Regions from separate parts of the Pseudomonas sp. GG8 genome, predicted to be linked through region 2. Evidence: predicted binding sites of a transcription regulator. Region 2 holds the regulator's gene; the other holds the start of a gene.
The links. The regulator FliA, encoded in region 2, starts transcription of late flagellar genes. The targets are predictions, from matches to a motif close to CTAAAGTTTNNNNNNNNNNNGCCGNTAA.
Positions count from the first base shown of each region.

Region 1: ACVBEG_RS09500 (methyl-accepting chemotaxis protein) is a predicted target of FliA. The motif match lies at 3,941-3,968, and genes of this name have one in related genera.

Region 1 is NZ_JBRIIP010000001.1:1,946,280-1,955,267, reverse strand. It holds gene greB (transcription elongation factor GreB) at 1-278, shown strand, start outside; gene ACVBEG_RS09520 (class I SAM-dependent methyltransferase) at 325-633, opposite strand; gene ACVBEG_RS09515 (DoxX family protein) at 891-1,325, opposite strand; gene ACVBEG_RS09510 (MltF family protein) at 1,428-2,864, opposite strand; gene ACVBEG_RS09505 (TatD family hydrolase) at 3,056-3,889, shown strand; gene ACVBEG_RS09500 (methyl-accepting chemotaxis protein) at 4,011-5,492, shown strand; gene ACVBEG_RS09495 (Mpo1-like protein) at 5,599-5,967, shown strand; gene ACVBEG_RS09490 (acyl-CoA thioesterase) at 5,988-6,785, opposite strand; gene ACVBEG_RS09485 (CHAD domain-containing protein) at 6,891-7,658, opposite strand; gene ACVBEG_RS09480 (transglutaminase TgpA family protein) at 7,660-8,988, opposite strand, start outside.
Region 2 is NZ_JBRIIP010000001.1:1,504,807-1,513,794, forward strand. It holds gene flhA (flagellar biosynthesis protein FlhA) at 1-48, shown strand, start outside; gene flhF (flagellar biosynthesis protein FlhF) at 60-1,382, shown strand; gene fleN (flagellar synthesis regulator FleN) at 1,494-2,327, shown strand; gene fliA (RNA polymerase sigma factor FliA) at 2,324-3,064, shown strand; gene ACVBEG_RS07390 (chemotaxis response regulator CheY) at 3,328-3,702, shown strand; gene ACVBEG_RS07395 (protein phosphatase CheZ) at 3,722-4,510, shown strand; gene ACVBEG_RS07400 (chemotaxis protein CheA) at 4,544-6,760, shown strand; gene ACVBEG_RS07405 (protein-glutamate methylesterase/protein-glutamine glutaminase) at 6,812-7,954, shown strand; gene ACVBEG_RS07410 (flagellar motor protein) at 7,954-8,694, shown strand; gene motD (flagellar motor protein MotD) at 8,705-8,988, shown strand, end outside.

The DNA.
Region 1 (8,988 bases), 440 kb from region 2:
TGACCAAGCGTCTCGAAAGCTTGAAGGTGGTCAGCGAACACCCCAGCGATCAGAACAAAGTCTATTTTGGCGCATGGGTCACTGTCGAAGACGAAGAGGGCATAGAAGCCCGTTACCGAATTGTGGGGCCCGACGAATTGGACCTGAAGCAAAACCTGATCAGTATCGACTCACCGCTGGCTCGCGCCCTGATTGGTAGAGCGCTGGATACCGAAGTTCGAGTTCAAACGCCCGTCGGTGAGCAGATCAGTTACATTGTTGCTATCGAATACTTCTGATCACTTGAATGCCTCAAGTCAAAAGACAAACAGCAGCGTCTAACATTCAACCGCGAGTAATCAGCCCCTGCCGGGCAACACGGATCAGATGTTTAATGAAGTCTTCAGCCTCGTCGGCACTCGGCGACTGGACCACCGCAAGGTCAAACCGGTCGTTGGCAAAGCGCGACAGGGATTCACAATGGTCGATGAACTCGATGAGAAAGGCCGCTGGCTTACCGTTGCGTTTTGGCCAGCCTTCGAGATAACGCAGCAGCGTCGGCTGATGCGAACCTCCCAGCAGAATCCTTGGATTGCGGCGAGTCAGGGGGGACGTAAAGGGGGACAGTCGTATCAGGGGACGCGGACAGCTCATCGTGTTTTATCTCAGCCTCAAAAATCCCGCTGGGCAGCGGTGAGAGGCAACACCGAACCAGCGCTTTAGCGGTATTTCGAAGCCTGTGAAGACTTCAGTCGGTAAGGGTTCAACCTCACCTGGCGCCCCGCAAGTAGCTGTTTAAATCGGCGCATGAGCAGCATCCTAGAGAAGCTGCCTGTGAACTGTCAAGACGGCATAGGTCGCAAAAAAAACAAGGCTCGCACATTGCGAGCCTTGTTCGTCACGGTGATCGCTCAATCAGCGATGGCCTTGTCCACCGACAACTTGCCAGCACCTTCGATCAACACGGCGACCGCCCCTCCTAGCAGTGCCAGAGCGAACTCATAACCATTGTTGGCCATAAACAAACCATTACCGATGTGCACCGAGAAAATCGCGACCACGAGCAGCACCGTCAACAAAGCCGCAGCGGGTCGCGCCAGCAGGCCAATGACCAGCGCCAGACCACCGAAAAATTCGGAACCGCCGGACAGCATCGCCATCAGATAACCTGGCGCCAGACCAATGCTTTCCATGTATTGCGCGGTACCCGCCAAGCCATAACCGCCAAACAGACCGAAGAGTTTCTGTCCACCGTGGCCGATGAAAATGATGCCCACAAAAATACGCAGGACAGTCAAGCCGTAACCGGCACGGGTCGCGAAAACGGTTTTAATCAGTGTGCTCATCGCGTTCATTCCTTTGTAGGAGAAGTGTGTTGGCCACTATAATAATCAAAACAGCAAATGTTAAAACCCTAAAAATAGCGGCATAAACATCGACAACATAGATCATTTATGTGACGTAAACGTTCTCGTCTCGCCCTTCTGCGGCTGCGCCTCCAAAGCCTCCCGCTCTCGATCGAACGCCAGGTAATACTTGTTGACGCTGTTAACATAGCTGACGACGCCCACTCCCGCCTGCTCCAGGGCGACTCGCTCGACCTGAAAAAACCACTGATTCGGATTCAGCCCACGTCGCCGCGCCTCGGTACGCATGCTCTGCACTCTCTCCGGCCCTAGGTTGTAAGCCGCCAGGACGAACGCCATACGCTCACGTTCGTTGACGCGGGAGCTGGAAAAAAATTTGCGCCGGATCATGGTCAGGTACTTGGCACCGGCCTGGACATTACTGTCCAGGCTTTGAATATTGTCGACGCCCACTCGCTGCGCGGCCGACGGGGTGATTTGCAGCAACCCCGTTGCGCCGCTACCCCCTTTCACTGCGGGGTCCAGCGCTGACTCCTTGAAGGCCAGGGCGGCCAGGTTCAGCCAATCCATGCCCTGCTCATCTGCCGTGCGCTGCAGGATCGGCCGCAGTTTTTCCAACCGCTGACGGTCGTCGCGAGCCAAAGGATTGTGCACCTGATACAGACGTTGGTAGGCCCGCTTAAACGCCGCATCCTGATCCGCCGGAACACGGTAGGTCTTGAGAAAGCGGTCAATACTTGCACGCAACATTGATGCGTCGCGGCGCACGTACCAGTTCATGTCACCACGGGTGCTCAAGACCAACGTCCGATCCACTCGCAGCTTGGGCAGGACCTTGGCCCAGCGCTCGGCAATCGGCTGTTCGACAACCGTCAGGTGAAAGATTCCGGCCTGGACCATTTCCAGGACATCTTCAACGGCGAGGCTGGGATCAACCCATTCGATCTTGACCGGCGGCAGTTTGCGCAATGCCAGCTTCTGGTTGAGCTGATGGACCGCCTCGTCGGCCGCGCTGCCGGTGGGCAGTGTCAGCGTGTGTCCGGACAGCTGCTCGACGTGCTTGAAACCGCGCTCACCCTTGATACCGACCACGATCAGCGGCACATGACTGACAATCGGGTCACTGGCATCGATATTCCGTGCAGCGCTGGTATTGAGCAGCTCTCCCGGCGCGACCAGATCGCCTTCACCGCGTTGCAATGCCGCGAGCAATTGATCCTTGGATTTGGGGATGATTTGCAGCGTGAGTTGTTGCCCGTCACGCGAATGGCCATTGAGGTATTGCTCGAAGGCGTGCAACCGGTGATATTCGCCCCCAATCGCCTCGCCCTGGACTTCACCGGAGCTGTTACGACTCTGATTGACCAGCACCCGCAGCACTTTACTGCTACGAATAGCCGCCAGATCGCGTACCTGGCTTTTGTGCACCACCACAGGCGGCCCGGCAAGTCGCGCAGCCGCAGGAAATGGCAGCAACGCCAACAAACAAAGCACGATCAACAATGAGGGTCGCGTCATCCGTTCTCCAGGGGAATGCGTGCCAAAAAAGAAGCCGCAAAAAGTCCAAAGCCTGTGATATCTGCGGAGTGACGGCGAACCGCAGTGGTGAAAACACTTCAATATTTTTTTATAACCAGCTGTATTAACTGGATTTTTTTATATCGGCAAAGCTCTGATATTCTCATCAGCCTTAGGCCTGAGGTAGTACCATGCAACTCATCGACATCGGCGTCAATCTGACTAACTCAAGCTTTGCCAATAAACAGCAGGCCGTACTCGATCGCGCCTACCAATCCGGCGTATGCCAACTGGTGTTGACCGGGACCAGTGTCGAGAGCAGCGAACAGGCCCTTGAGCTCTGTCAACAATTGGACGAAACGGCGCAACGGTTGTTCTCCACGGCGGGGATTCATCCCCATGCAGCCAGCGATTGGACCTCCGATACCGAGCGCCAGTTGCGTGAGTTGCTCAAAGAAGATCGAGTACGGGCCGTCGGCGAATGCGGGCTGGATTTCAACCGCGATTTCTCGCCGCGTCCACAGCAGGAAAAAGTCCTCGAAGAACATCTGGCCCTGGCCGTAGAACTGCAATTGCCGGTATTCCTGCATGAACGCGATGCCAACCAGCGCCTGCTGGAGATCCTCCGCGATTATCGCGACCGCCTGCCTGCTGCCGTGGTGCACTGCTTCACGGGTGAGCAACGTGCACTGTTCAGCTATTTGGACCTGGACCTGCACATAGGCATCACCGGCTGGATTTGCGATGAACGACGCGGCACTCATCTGCACCCATTGGTCCGGGAAATCCCCCGTGGCCGGTTGATGCTGGAAAGCGATGCCCCTTACCTGCTCCCGCGCAGCCTGCGACCCAAACCGAAAAGTGGACGCAACGAACCCGCCTACTTGCCTGAAGTACTGCGTGAAGTTGCGTTGCATCGGGGCGAAAGCCTGGAAGACCTTTCCGCCCATACCACCGCGTGCGCCCGCACCTTTTTTGCCTTGCCTACATGGATAGAACCGGACAGCGTCGAAGCTGACCGATAGCCCCGGGCCTCCTGGGCCCTAGTATTTGCTTGACCCATATCAAATGTTCGTCTAAAGATTGGCGGCACAATGCTGGCACCTTGCCTACATTCATTTCCGCGAATCAAAAAGAAGACCTCTCATGGGCGCCTGGCTTAGCAACATTTCTTTGAAGTACAAGTTCTGGGCCGTGAACGCGGTCGCTTTTATCACCACGCTGATGTTGGTGCAGTACGCCTTGCAGCTTGAGCAACAAGCCCGGGTGGAGGATGCGCAAGGTTCAGCCCAGGCCCAGGCTCACCTGCTCAGTGCCTGGCCTGGCACTCAAGCACTGCCCTCCGGCGCCAATCTGCTGGTCTATACCCAGGGTCAAGCCCCCAGCGTGAAAGGGCAACCATTGCCTGAGTTGAGCAATGCCAACGGCTGGGTCGAGTTAAGCCATCAGCCGCTGATAGGCGACGATCCACTGATCGGTGCTCAGGTGGTCACGCGACCCGATGGTCAGAAGCTCGCGGTGCTGGCCTTCGCACCAAGCCTGATGCAAGTGCTGGCAGATCGCTTCGCCCAGTACGCCATCGCTGTGTTCATCCTGACACTGGCCATGCTGGGGGCCTCGCAGTTGCTGATCCGCTTTCTGCTCAGCCACCTCAACACCCTCAAGGACGTGATGCTGCACGTAGAAAAAAGCGGCGATCTGTCTGCTCGCGTGCCCCTGATCGGCGAAGATGAAGTGGGCCAGATGGCCAAGGCATTCAATGCCATGCAAGCCGGCTACCAACGCGTGGTCAATACCGTTGCCCAGACTGCGGCACGGCTTGACATAGGTGCGGGACGTCTGGCGGCAGGCATGAGCGAGGTACGCCACGGCATGCTCGGTCAGCAGAGCGAGACTGACCAGGTTGCAACAGCGATCAACGAAATGACCGCCACAGTGTTTCATATCTCTCAACACGCCAATGCTACCCGGGACCAGTCGCAGGCCGCCGATACACTGGCTGGCAGCGGTAGAGAAGTGGTCAATCGTGTACAGCTGTCAATCGCCGGGCTCTCCAACGGGGTGCAGCAGACCGCAGAGATGATCCAGCAACTGGCTCAGGACAGTCAGAAAATCAACGGTGTGGTTAACGTCATCCACAGCATCGCCGAACAAACCAACCTGCTGGCCCTCAACGCAGCCATCGAAGCCGCGCGTGCCGGCGAGATGGGCCGTGGATTTGCGGTAGTCGCCGACGAAGTCCGTAACCTCGCCAAACGGGTGCAGACCTCGACGGATGAAATCACCAGCATGGTCTCCGCCTTACAGGCTGGCACCCGTGACGCGGTGGACTTTATGCAAGAAAGCTCGTTCAAGGCTGATGACTGCGTGCAACAGGCGAAGGAAGCCGGGGAAGCGCTAGAAGCTATCACCGGCGCGGTTGCACAAATGCGCGAAAGCAATACCCAGATCGCCGTGGCAGCCCAGCAGCAAAGCCAAGTGGCAGAAGAAATGAACCGGGCGGTGGTAAGCATTCGCGATGTGACCGAACAAACCGTGCAACAGACCGTCGACTCAGCCACAACCAGCGGCGAGTTGGCCACCCTGGCAGGCGAGCTGAACCGCGCCATCGGCCAGCTCAAGCTTTAGAGCCCACGCCCACGCTATGAGCCTCATAGTCAGGTTTGATTCGCTAACAACCGGGGCGCAGCCTATTCTTCGACCATCTGAACAGTGTTTCGAAGAGGACTGCAGCATGGGCAAGCGACTTCCCAATCTCCGCACGTGGCAATGGCGCGGTTATGCCGATAACCATCGGCACCCGACCAATCTGGCGTTGCATTTGATCGCCGTGCCGCTGTTCATTGTTGCGGCGCTACTGATCGTTGACGGGCTGCTCGGCCTAAGCTTCTCATCGATTGCCATCGGAGTGATCGGTCTGATCGCGGCGCTGGGTTTTCAGCGCCACGGCCATTCACTTGAAGCGCAATCGCCAGAGCCGTTCACTGATCGCAACGATGCGCTCCAGCGTTTGCTGGTCGAGCAGTTCGTGACTTTTCCACGCTTCGTACTCAGCGGCGGCTGGTGGCGAGCCTGGAAAGAACGTCATCGCCACCGTCATTGATGTCAGCGGTTAAAACAAACCTAGCCAAACACAGTGACCGTCTGCCGGCTGATCGCGATCAACTCACCCTGAGGCGACCACAATGCAGAAGCGGTATGCCCGTAGCCATCGCGGGCATGCTCGATCACTGCCCGGTACACACACCACTCCAGCGTGCTAACCACTGGCAGCGGCTGGACGAACTCGATGGTCCAGGTCAGTGAGCTTCCGGGCGCAGGCTTGCTTAAATGCGGCAGTAACGCAGGCGGCCATGTGTCGACCAACGCCAATAGATGCGCTTCAGTCAGGCGCTCCTCTTTGACCTCACCGCGCATACGCACATACCCGCCGATTTCCATCGACGGTGTATTGCTGAAAGGCAAACCACCCAGGCCCCAGCGCATGACCATGAAGCGCAGGTACTCAGGCGTTACCCCCTTAATAAAGGGCAACTCCTGACAGTCTTCCATCGGTTTCAGGGTGGGTGCGGGCAAAGACTGGACTGCAATCGTCGATTCACGGGGCGCGCCGAAGCTGCCTTGAACCAGGGTCATGACCTGACCATTTTGAGAGGCACGCCCCAGCACTTGGCTGACCGCCTTGCCTTCACGCAACACTTCCACGTCGAAGCTGATTGGCACACCCGACTCGGCAGGACCGACAAATGTAATCGCCAACGAGCGAATCGGCCGATCCGCCGGGACCTTTGCGCGCATTGCCTCAAACTGCAACGCGGCCATCAACCCGCCAAAACAGGCGCGACCTTGCGACCATTCAGAGGGAATGACCACGGACAAGGGATTATCACGTACGGCGTCAACCAAGCCAGAAAAACTCATGCAGACCTCATGCCTGTAAACGGAAGAAAAACGCTGCATGGATCTTAACCAGCGCGGTGCCAATGCGCAGGGTACATTTACGCCAAACTGCGGCCTGAATTCGACCTAACGACCAAAACATACCTTACCCAAACGCTCCAGCGCCGCATCGGCTTTGCGTTCGGCGCGCACGATCCCCAAGTGCCAACCCACCACACACTGTGCCAGATCGTGTTCTTGCTCGGCCCGTGTCAGCCATTGCAGATGGTCGTGCCAAGTGCCCAATTCACCTTGCGCAGCCTTCAGGCTGGCCTGGATTTTTTTGCTGGAATGGCTGAAGTCCGGGTATGCCTCGGCGCCGTAGCGTACGCGCTTGATCAGCAGGCGCAGACGATGGCGATCATGTTCAGGATCATTCATCGCAGCCTTGAGCGTCTTCCATTGCTTGTTCAGTCGCTTTTCGATAAGCGTGTGCAAGCCACGCAATAACTTCTGATGCTGTGACGCGCGAACAAAACGCGGGAATGCTTCCAGCACGCTAAACAGTCGAGCCAGTGCCGGAGAGGTTGCGACGGCGGCATAGGCTTCGCTCAATGAATCGCTACGCTGTTTCGCCGCCTGAATCATGCCCTGTTGATGCAGCCAGGCAGCCAGCACCTCCTTGTCACGCAGCGGCGTGGTCAGCTGCCCCACCTCTTTGGCCGCAGCTTCAAGCTGCTCGACGCCGGGCAGGTCACGCAATGGTCGCAGCAGACTGCGTAAGCGCCGTACGGTGATACGCAGGTCATGCAGCGCCTCACTGTCCGTCTCGGCGGTCAACCGCGCATGACAGGCCATGAGTTTTACCTCAAGGGCCAACACCTGAGCGACAAGACGATCCACCCGTTCAGACATGCTATTGCTCCTCTTCGACTTTTATTGTTGAAAATCGCCACGGCAGACTTCGCCGCAATTGCTTCAATTGTCGCCGCAATGGTGTCAACGACGGCGTCTTGCCAGCATAACGCTGGGCTTCGAATTCGATGACGAAGGCCAGGATAGCCGCAGCTTGCGCCGGAAGCTGCAGGGCCGCCCTCCGGGAAAAATCATGTGCACCCTCTGCTTGCCGACGATGCACACCGTGTCGCGCCAATAATCGCTCAAATGCCTTGAACAATCGGAGTTGCGGGTCGCTTTCGCGCTGCCAGGGTTTGAACAACCACAAGGCCAGTAGCCCTATGATCGCTGCAACACCGCCGAAAAACGCCGCACCGTCGAAGCCTGAAAACCAGCGACTGAGCACCAGTACTTGCTGCTGACCCTGATAACCCAGGACCCAACGCTGCCAGCCATAGTTGAGACTATCCCAACTTAATCGCAGCGAATTGAGCCATGGCAAGTTTCGGTAACGTAGGGTTGAAAAAGGCGAATTTTCGAGAAACGGCTCATCCGCTGCCAAGGCCTGCTCCAGCCCCTGCTCGATCCGTTGCGGGGCGACGGCGGCAGTGGGGTCCACGCTACGCCAACCTATTCCCGGTTGCCAGTATTCAACCCAGGCGTGGGCATCGAACTGGCGCACGCTCAGGTATTGGCCGTCCGGATTAAGTTCACCGCCTTGATAACCGGCCACTACCCGTGCCGGAATCCCTGCCGCGCGCAGGACAAAGGTCATTGCACCCGCGTAATGGCCGCAGAAACCACTGCGGCTGCTGAAGAGAAAGTCATCGATGCTGTCGGCACCCAGCACCGGCGGCTTCAGGGTGTAGTGATAGGGCTCATCGCTGAAATGCGCCATCATCGCGTCGACCAACGTGTCGGCATGCGGATGACGGCGGCTCAAATCTGCAGCCCATTGCCGGGCCTGCGGATTGCCGCGAGGCGGCAGTTGCAGATTTTGGCGTCGGGCGCCTTCGCTCAGCTGTGTTTCGCGAACCGCGTTAGGCCAGGAGCTGACGCCATACAGCAAGGTCTGCTCAATGGGGTGCCGGCGCTGCAAGCGAAAATCGTTCATCTGGCGTACGTCCGCCAGGCGGGTTTCGCCAATGTCCAACGCCAGTAACCAGGGGCGCCCGCTGGGCTCCATGACGATGCTGTAAGTGATCTCGTCCCCCCGCTTTTGCCAATCTGGCGCCTGACTGACCATCGCCCTGCCCGACTGCGACCAGCGTCGACCATCGAACTGCTCCAGACTCAGGCCGCGCCAGTACAGCTGATTATGCGCCGGTATCGGCCCCTCGAAGCTGGC
Region 2 (8,988 bases):
GACAATAAGCAAGTCACAATCGTCGCGACTGTCGGGCCCAACGGCTGAGGTAGTGAGTCATGCAAGTTAAGCGTTTTTTCGCCGCCGACATGCGTCAAGCCATGAAATTGGTCCGTGATGAATTGGGCGCTGATGCCGCCATCATTGGCAACCGGCGGATTGCCGGTGGTGTAGAGCTGACTGCTGCCCTGGATTACAAACTTTCCGCGCTGGCACCGCGTGTGCCGAACATTGAACTCGAAGACGAACTGCGCAAAACCCAATCTCGCATCGTCTCTGCTCAGGCTGAACTCGGCACCCGTGGCGATAGCGATTCATCGATCAATCGCCAGCTTTATTCCGGCCTGCCGTTGACCGCTGGCGACTCGCACATTGAGCCGACCTTCAGCGAGCCGCCGCGTCCAGCCGCTCCGGCCACTGCCGTTGAGCCCGTCGCTGGGCAGCATGCTTATGAGTCCATGCGTTTTGAGTTGAACGGTCTGCGCGAACTGCTCGAAGTGCAACTCGGTTCGTTGGCCTGGAATCAACTGCAAGGCAGCCGTCCGCAGCAAGCCAACCTGTGGCGTCGCCTGCAACGCATTGGTCTGTCGGGTCCGTTGTCGCGGGACCTGTTGGCGATGATCACCGATATTGAAGAACCCCGTCAGGCGTGGCGCATGTTACTGGCCCACTTGGCGCGGATGATCGTGACGCCCGACGTCGAACCTCTGGAGGAGGGCGGCGTGATCGCCATGGTCGGTCCGGCAGGGATGGGCAAGACCACGACGCTGGCGAAACTGGCAGCACGGTATGTCTTGAAATATGGTCCACAAAATATTGCACTGGTGAGCATGGATAGCTATCGGATTGGCGCCCAGGAACAGCTGAAAACCCTGGGCCGTATTCTCAATGTGCCGGTCACTCATATCGACCCGGGCCAGTCGCTTGGTCAGGCGTTGGAGCCGTTGGTACGCAAGCGCGTGGTCTTGATCGACACCGCCGGCCTGCAGGCGAGCGATCCAGCACTGCGCCTGCAACTGGAAAGCCTCGCCGGTCGTGGTATCAAGGCGCGTAATTATCTGGTGCTGGCAACAACCAGCCAGAAACAGGTTCTGACCGCGGCATACCACAGCTACAAACGTTGCGGTCTAGCCGGCTGCATTCTCACCAAACTGGATGAAACCGCCAGCTTGGGTGAAGTGTTAAGCCTGGCAATCAGTCATGAATTACCGGTGGCCTATCTGACGGATGGGCCACGGATACCGGATGATTTGCACTTGCCGCGCCGGCACCAATTGGTGAGTCGAGCGGTCAGTGTGCAAATGCAGGAAGAGCCGAGCGAGGAAGCTATGGCGGATATGTTCGCGGATCTTTATCACAGCCCGAACAAAAGGGTTGGGTAAAGCAAGACACTGGAATGTACCTACATCATGGTCTGCCTTGCTTTGTTCTCTCAACGAACTCGCAGTCAGTAATGTGGCCTCGGTCTAAGCAACACAAGGTAAAGAAATAACATGGGCAGCATGCATCCCGTACAGGTTATCGCGGTGACCGGTGGCAAAGGTGGCGTCGGCAAGACCAACGTGTCAGTGAACTTATCACTGGCTCTGGCTGAGCTCGGTCGGCGCGTCATGCTGCTGGATGCCGACCTGGGTCTGGCTAATGTCGATGTGTTACTCGGCTTGACCCCCAAACGCACCCTCGCCGACGTTATCGAAGGACGCTGCGAGCTTCGCGATGTGCTGCTTCAGGGGCCGGGCGGGATTCGTATCGTGCCGGCTGCGTCCGGCACCCAAAGCATGGTTCACCTGACGGCAGCACAACATGCCGGTCTGATCCAGGCCTTCAGCGACATCGGCGATAACCTCGATGTACTGGTGATCGACACGGCTGCGGGCATCGGTGAATCGGTCGTCAGCTTCGTGCGCGCGGCCCAGGAAGTATTGCTGGTGGTGTGTGATGAGCCGACCTCGATCACCGATGCTTACGCGCTGATCAAACTGCTCAACCGCGATTACGGGATGAACCGCTTCCGGGTGCTTGCCAACATGGCACAAAGCCCTCAGGAAGGCCGCAATCTGTTCGCCAAGTTGACCAAGGTCACTGACCGCTTCCTGGATGTCGCCCTACAATACGTCGGCGCCGTGCCTTATGACGAATGCGTACGTAAAGCCGTGCAGAAGCAGCGCGCCGTATATGAAGCGTTCCCGCGTTCCAAGTGCTCCCTGGCGTTCAAAGCTATCGCACAGAAAGTTGACACTTGGCCGTTGCCGGCCAACCCGCGCGGGCATCTGGAATTTTTCGTTGAGCGGCTCGTACATCCAGCGAGTGCAGGACCGGTGCTATGACAGCCAGCGGCTATCGCATGTACAGCAAGGTGTCAAAAGACTCCCAGTACGAGCTGATCGAGCGTTATGCGCCGCTGGTTAAACGCATTGCTTATCACCTGCTGGCGCGGTTGCCAGCCAGTGTGCAGGTCGAAGACCTGATCCAGGCTGGCATGATTGGTTTGTTGGAAGTCTCGACTAAATACGACGCCACCAAGGGTGCGAGTTTCGAGACCTATGCCGGGATTCGTATTCGTGGCGCCATGCTCGATGAGGTGCGCAAGGGTGATTGGGCCCCGCGTTCTGTGCATCGCAATACACGCATGGTCAGTGACGCAATTCGGGCAATTGAAGCTAAAACCGGTCGTGACGCTAAAGATCACGAGGTTGCGGCCGAACTCCAATTGAGTCTCGATGATTATTACGGGATTTTGAATGACACCTTGGGCAGTCGGCTATTCAGTTTCGACGATCTGTTGCAGGACGGCGAACATGAAGGGCTGCACGAGGATGGCGCAAGCGCTCACCTTGAGCCGTCGCGCGATCTGGAAGATGAACGCTTCCAGGCTGCGTTAGCAGATGCGATAGCCAATTTGCCAGAGCGCGAGCGACTGGTATTGGCGCTGTACTACGACGAGGAGCTGAACCTTAAGGAAATTGGTGAGGTATTGGGGGTCAGCGAGTCGCGGGTCAGCCAGTTACACAGCCAGTGCGCAGCTCGTTTGCGAGGGCGTTTGGGGGAATGGCGAGCGCGTTGACAGGCAGTGCGTGGCCCTTGGTGGTTTCGCGCTATCTGCAGGCTGGCTGTGCAAAGCGTTGCGTGCGAAGAAAATAGGACTAGGCAGGAGCCGGTCAGTCAGGGTCCTGTAAGACCTGCTGTGCCCGTTTCCCGACCTGTTGATTTACCAAGCTCGTCGTCGTTTTCGTGCAGCCGTTGTGTGCTGCGCCGGTTTTTGATTGAACAGCGTATTCAGGTGCTGAATGCGTTAAAGACTGCTTGGAGGTCGAATTGAACAAGAACATGAAAATCCTCATCGTTGATGACTTCTCAACGATGCGGCGGATCATAAAAAACCTGTTGCGTGACTTGGGGTTTACCAATACGGCTGAGGCGGATGACGGGGTTACCGCGCTGCCGATGCTGCAAAGCGGGAGCTTCGATTTTTTGGTGACTGACTGGAACATGCCTGGCATGTCCGGCATCGATCTGTTACGCCATGTGCGTGCAGATGAACGCCTCAAGCATCTACCGGTGTTGATGGTAACGGCTGAAGCCAAGCGTGATCAGATCATCGAAGCTGCTCAGGCCGGTGTGAACGGTTACGTGGTCAAGCCCTTCACGGCTCAAGTGCTGAAAGAAAAGATCGAAAAGATCTTCGAGCGCGTCAATAGCTGATGTTTGCCGCGAGGGCTCTATGGAGCACACAGATTCGTCATCGGGCGACTTTGAGTCGACCCTGAAAAAACACGCACACGAGTTGGTCGATAGCCTTGAAAAGGGCCGGTTCGGCGACGCTGCGCAACTGATCAATGAGCTTAATAAGGCCCGCGACAGCGGCCTGTATCAGGAAGTCGGCAAACTTACTCGCGAACTGCACAGTGCCATCGTCAATTTTCAGATTGACCCGAACACGCCGCAAGCCGAGGAAGTCTCGCAGATCAATGATGCTACCGAGCGGCTGTCCTATGTGGTCAGGCTGACCGAGGCAGCGGCCAACCGCACGATGGATCTGGTGGAGCTCAGTACACCGCTGGTGGGTGGGCTTGGCACTGAGGCTGCTGCTTTGAGTGTCGATTGGGGACGCTTCATGCGTCGCGAAATCGGCGCCGAAGAATTTCGTGAGCTGGCTCGGCGTGTCGATGGTTTTTTGACGCGCAGCGAAAAGGAAACCCGGGAAGTGTCGGGCCACCTCAACGATATTTTGCTGGCTCAGGATTATCAGGACCTTACCGGTCAGGTCATCAAGCGCGTGACCCAGTTGGTCACGGAAGTCGAAAGCAACCTGCTCAAACTGGTACTGATGGCCAGTCAGGTCGATCGTTTTGCCGGGATCGAACATGACCATCAATCGATACGCGTAGAAAAAGAACAAGAAAAACATCTGTCTCAGGGTGAAGGTCCGCAGATTCATGCCGATAAGCGTGATGACGTTGTGTCCGGACAGGATGATGTTGACGATCTGCTATCCAGCCTGGGCTTCTAGGTCGGTTGATGGTTAATTTTAGGGAGCACCCCAATGAGCTTCGGCGCCGATGAAGAAATCCTTCAGGATTTTCTGGTAGAGGCCGGCGAGATTCTCGAGCTATTGTCCGAGCAGCTGGTCGAGCTGGAAAGCCGACCTGATGATGCGGACTTGCTTAATGCAATTTTTCGCGGTTTTCACACTGTAAAAGGGGGCGCCGGCTTCCTCCAGCTCCATGAGCTGGTGGAGTGCTGCCACATCGCCGAGAACGTCTTCGACATCCTGCGCAAGGGTGAGCGTCGCGTCGACTCGGAGTTGATGGACGTGGTCCTTGAAGCATTGGATGCGGTCAACGGTATGTTCACTGAAGTGCGTGAGCGCACTACCGTGACCCCGGCCACGCCCGAATTGCTGGCTGCATTAGCACGTTTGGCAGCGCCAGCGTCTGCCGATGAGATCGCTGCGGCAGCGCCCGCCAGCGTCGAAGAGCCACCTGCTGAGGCCGCAGGCGACATCACCGATAACGAATTCGAGCAGTTGCTCGATTCGCTCAACGCCGTCAAGGCGCAAGCGGCCGCTTCAGCTGCGGCCCCCGCAGCAGTAGTTGCGATGCCTGCTATTGACCCCAATGCCAGCGACGAGATCAGTGATGCTGAATTTGAATCGCTGCTCGATCAGTTGCACGGGAAAGGCCAGTTCGCCGCCGATGCCGTGCCTGTTCAGGCTGCGCCTGTGGCGACCGCGTCAGCGAGCAATGAGATCACCGACGACGAGTTCGAAGCACTGCTCGATCAGTTGCACGGAAAAGGCTCGTTCGTAGCCGATGCTCTGGAGTCTGGGGTACTGGCTCCAGTGGCCGTCGCCAAGGCGCCTGTCAGTGCTGCGGGCGGCGATCAAATCTCCGATCACGAATTCGAAGCGTTGCTTGATGAGCTGCATGGCAAAGGCAAGTTTGAGCCTGAAGCCGTTGTGGCAGCTGTTGCCCCTGCACCTGTCGTAGCTAAAGCCGCAGTGGTGAAGGCGCCTGCGCCGGCCAAGGCTGTTGCTGCAGCCCCGGCTCCGGCCAAAGCGCCCGTACCGGAGAAGCACGCGGCGTCTGAAGCTGAAACCACGGTGCGGGTCGACACCGCACGCCTCGACGAAATCATGAACATGGTCGGCGAGTTGGTGTTGGTGCGGAACCGCCTGGTTCGTCTGGGTCTCAACAGTGGCGACGAAGCCATGTCCAAGGCGGTGTCGAACCTTGACGTGGTCACGGCTGATCTGCAGACCGCGGTGATGAAAACCCGCATGCAGCCGATCAAGAAAGTCTTTGGCCGCTTCCCACGACTGGTTCGCGACCTTGCACGCCAGCTGAAGAAAGAGATCAATCTGGAGCTGGTCGGCGAAGAAACCGACCTGGACAAGAACCTGGTCGAGGCCTTGGCCGACCCGCTGGTCCACTTGGTGCGCAACGCTGTCGACCACGGCATCGAAACCCCGGAAGAACGCGAAGCATCCGGGAAAGCCCGATGCGGTCGGGTAATTCTGGCGGCTGAGCAGGAGGGTGACCATATCCTGTTGTCGATTTCCGATGACGGCAAGGGCATGGACGCCAACGTGTTACGTGCCATCGCCGTGAAACGCGGGGTGATGGACAAGGACGCTGCGGATCGCTTGAGCGAAACCGATTGCTACAACCTGATCTTCGCGCCGGGCTTCTCGACCAAAACCGAGATTTCCGACGTATCTGGGCGCGGCGTGGGCATGGACGTGGTGAAAACCAAAATTGCCCAACTCAATGGCTCGATCAATATTTACTCGACCAAGGGCCAGGGTTCGAAGATCGTCATCAAGGTGCCGTTGACCCTGGCGATCATGCCGACCCTGATGGTGATGCTTGGCAATCAGGCTTTTGCCTTCCCGCTGGTCAACGTAAACGAGATTTTCCACCTCGACCTGTCGCGGACCAACGTTGTCGACGGCCAGGAAGTGGTCATCGTGCGCGACAAGGCTTTGCCTCTGTTCTATCTCAAGCGTTGGCTGGTGGCCAAGGCCGCTCACGAGGAGCAGCACGAAGGTCATGTGGTGATCCTGTCGGTCGGCACCCAGCGTATCGGTTTTGTCGTCGATCAGTTGGTGGGTCAGGAGGAAGTCGTCATCAAGCCGCTGGGCAAAATGCTGCAGGGAACACCGGGTATGTCAGGCGCCACCATTACCGGTGACGGTCGAATTGCCTTGATTCTCGATGTACCAAGCATGCTCAAGCGTTACGCTGCACGGCGTATTTGATTCTGGGGCTGCGGGCCGCTTTTGGTGCCCGCAGCACCTAACGGAGTGTTTATGGCAGTCAAGGTCCTGGTGGTGGATGATTCAGGTTTCTTCCGCCGCCGCGTCTCGGAAATTCTTTCTGCGGACCCGAATATCCAGATAGTCGGCACGGCGACTAACGGCAAAGAAGCCATCGAGCAAGCGCTGGCGCTGAAACCCGATGTGATTACCATGGATTACGAGATGCCAATGATGGATGGCATCACAGCAGTGCGTCACATCATGCAGCGCATTCCGACACCGGTCTTGATGTTCTCCTCGCTGACCCATGAAGGCGCCCGGGTTACGCTGGATGCGCTGGATGCGGGTGCGGTCGATTTCTTGCCCAAAAACTTCGAAGACATCTCGCGCAACCCCGAAAAGGTCAAACAGCTGCTGTGCGAAAAAATTCACACTATTTCGCGCAGCAACCGTCGTTTCACTGGCTACAGCACTCCGACTCCGGCGCCGCAGGTGGCTGTGTCATCGGGCGCAACTTCCAGTAGCGCTTTGAGTGTCGGGTCGACGACTCCCCGCGCTGTACCCGTACGCTCGCCGACAAACGCTTCCTCGGCGCACGTGCCAGCGCATGCGTCGCCTGCTCCAAAGCGCAAAGCCTACAAGCTGGTGGCAATCGGTACATCAACGGGTGGCCCGGTGGCATTGCAGCGCGTGTTAACGCAACTGCCCGCCAGCTTCCCTGCACCTATCGTCCTGATTCAGCACATGCCGGCAGCGTTTACCAAGGCGTTCGCCGAGCGTCTGGACAAGCTGTGTCAGATCAGTGTCAAAGAAGCCGAAGACGGTGATATTTTGCGTCCGGGTCTGGCATTGCTGGCCCCTGGCGGCAAGCAAATGATGATCGATGGTCGCGGCGCGGTGAAGATCCTGCCCGGTGACGAGCGCTTGAATTACAAACCCTGTGTGGATATTACCTTCGGTTCTGCGGCCAAATCCTACGGTGACAAGGTGTTGGCGGTGGTACTCACCGGTATGGGGGCCGATGGTCGCGAGGGTGCTCGCCTGCTCAAGCAGGGTGGTAGCCATATCTGGGCGCAGGATGAGGCAAGCTGTGTGATTTACGGCATGCCTATGGCGATCGTCAAAGCCGACCTGGCGGATGCGGTGTACAGCCTGGACGAGATTGGCAAGCATTTGGTCGAGGCCTGTCTCTGATGGATGTGCTGAGCCTGATTGGGATCATCCTGGCGTTTGTCGCCATTATTGGCGGCAATTTCCTGGAGGGCGGACACCTGAGCGCCTTGCTCAATGGTCCGGCAGCCTTGATCGTACTGGGTGGAACTCTGGCGGCTTCGCTGCTGCAGTCTCCCATGAGTTCTTTTATGCGAGCCCTGCAGATTGTTGGCTGGATTCTGTTCCCGCCACGCATCGATCTGTCGGGTGGGATTGACCGTGTCGTCAACTGGAGCCTGATTGCACGCAAGGAAGGGCTGCTCGGGCTTGAAGCCATCGCCGACGGGGAACCCGATACCTATTCGCGCAAAGGCTTGCAGTTGTTGGTCGACGGTGCTGAACCCGAAGCGATTCGGAGCATTCTGGAAGTGGACTTCATGACCCAGGAAGCACGCGATACTCAGGCGGCCAAGGTTTTCGAGAGCATGGGTGGCTACGCGCCGACCATCGGCATCATCGGCGCGGTTATGGGCTTGATTCATGTGATGGGCAACCTCGCCGAGCCAAGTCAGTTGGGCAGCGGGATTGCCGTGGCATTCGTCGCGACTATCTACGGGGTGGCTTCAGCCAACCTGATTTTGCTGCCGATCGCGAGCAAGCTCAAAGCGATTGCCCTGCGTCAGTCGCGTTATCGCGAAATGTTGCTCGAAGGCATTTTGTCTATCGCCGAGGGCGAGAACCCGCGCTCAATCGAATTGAAACTGCAAGGTTTCATGGAGTGATGCAATAGTCATGGCCCGCCGTCGCCGTCCCGAAGAGCATGAAAATCACGAACGTTGGCTGGTGTCTTACGCGGACTTCATCACCTTGTTGTTTGCTTTTTTTGTGGTGATGTATTCGATTTCATCGCTCAACGAGGGTAAGTACAAAGTTCTGTCGGAGGCCTTGAATGGTGTATTCAGCGATGCCGAGCGCAGTCTCAAACCGATTCCTATCGGTAACGAGCGCCCCCTGACGGTCAGACCGGCGGAACCATTGATTCGGGACAGCGAGGAGGTCGATGCGGGTTTGTCGCC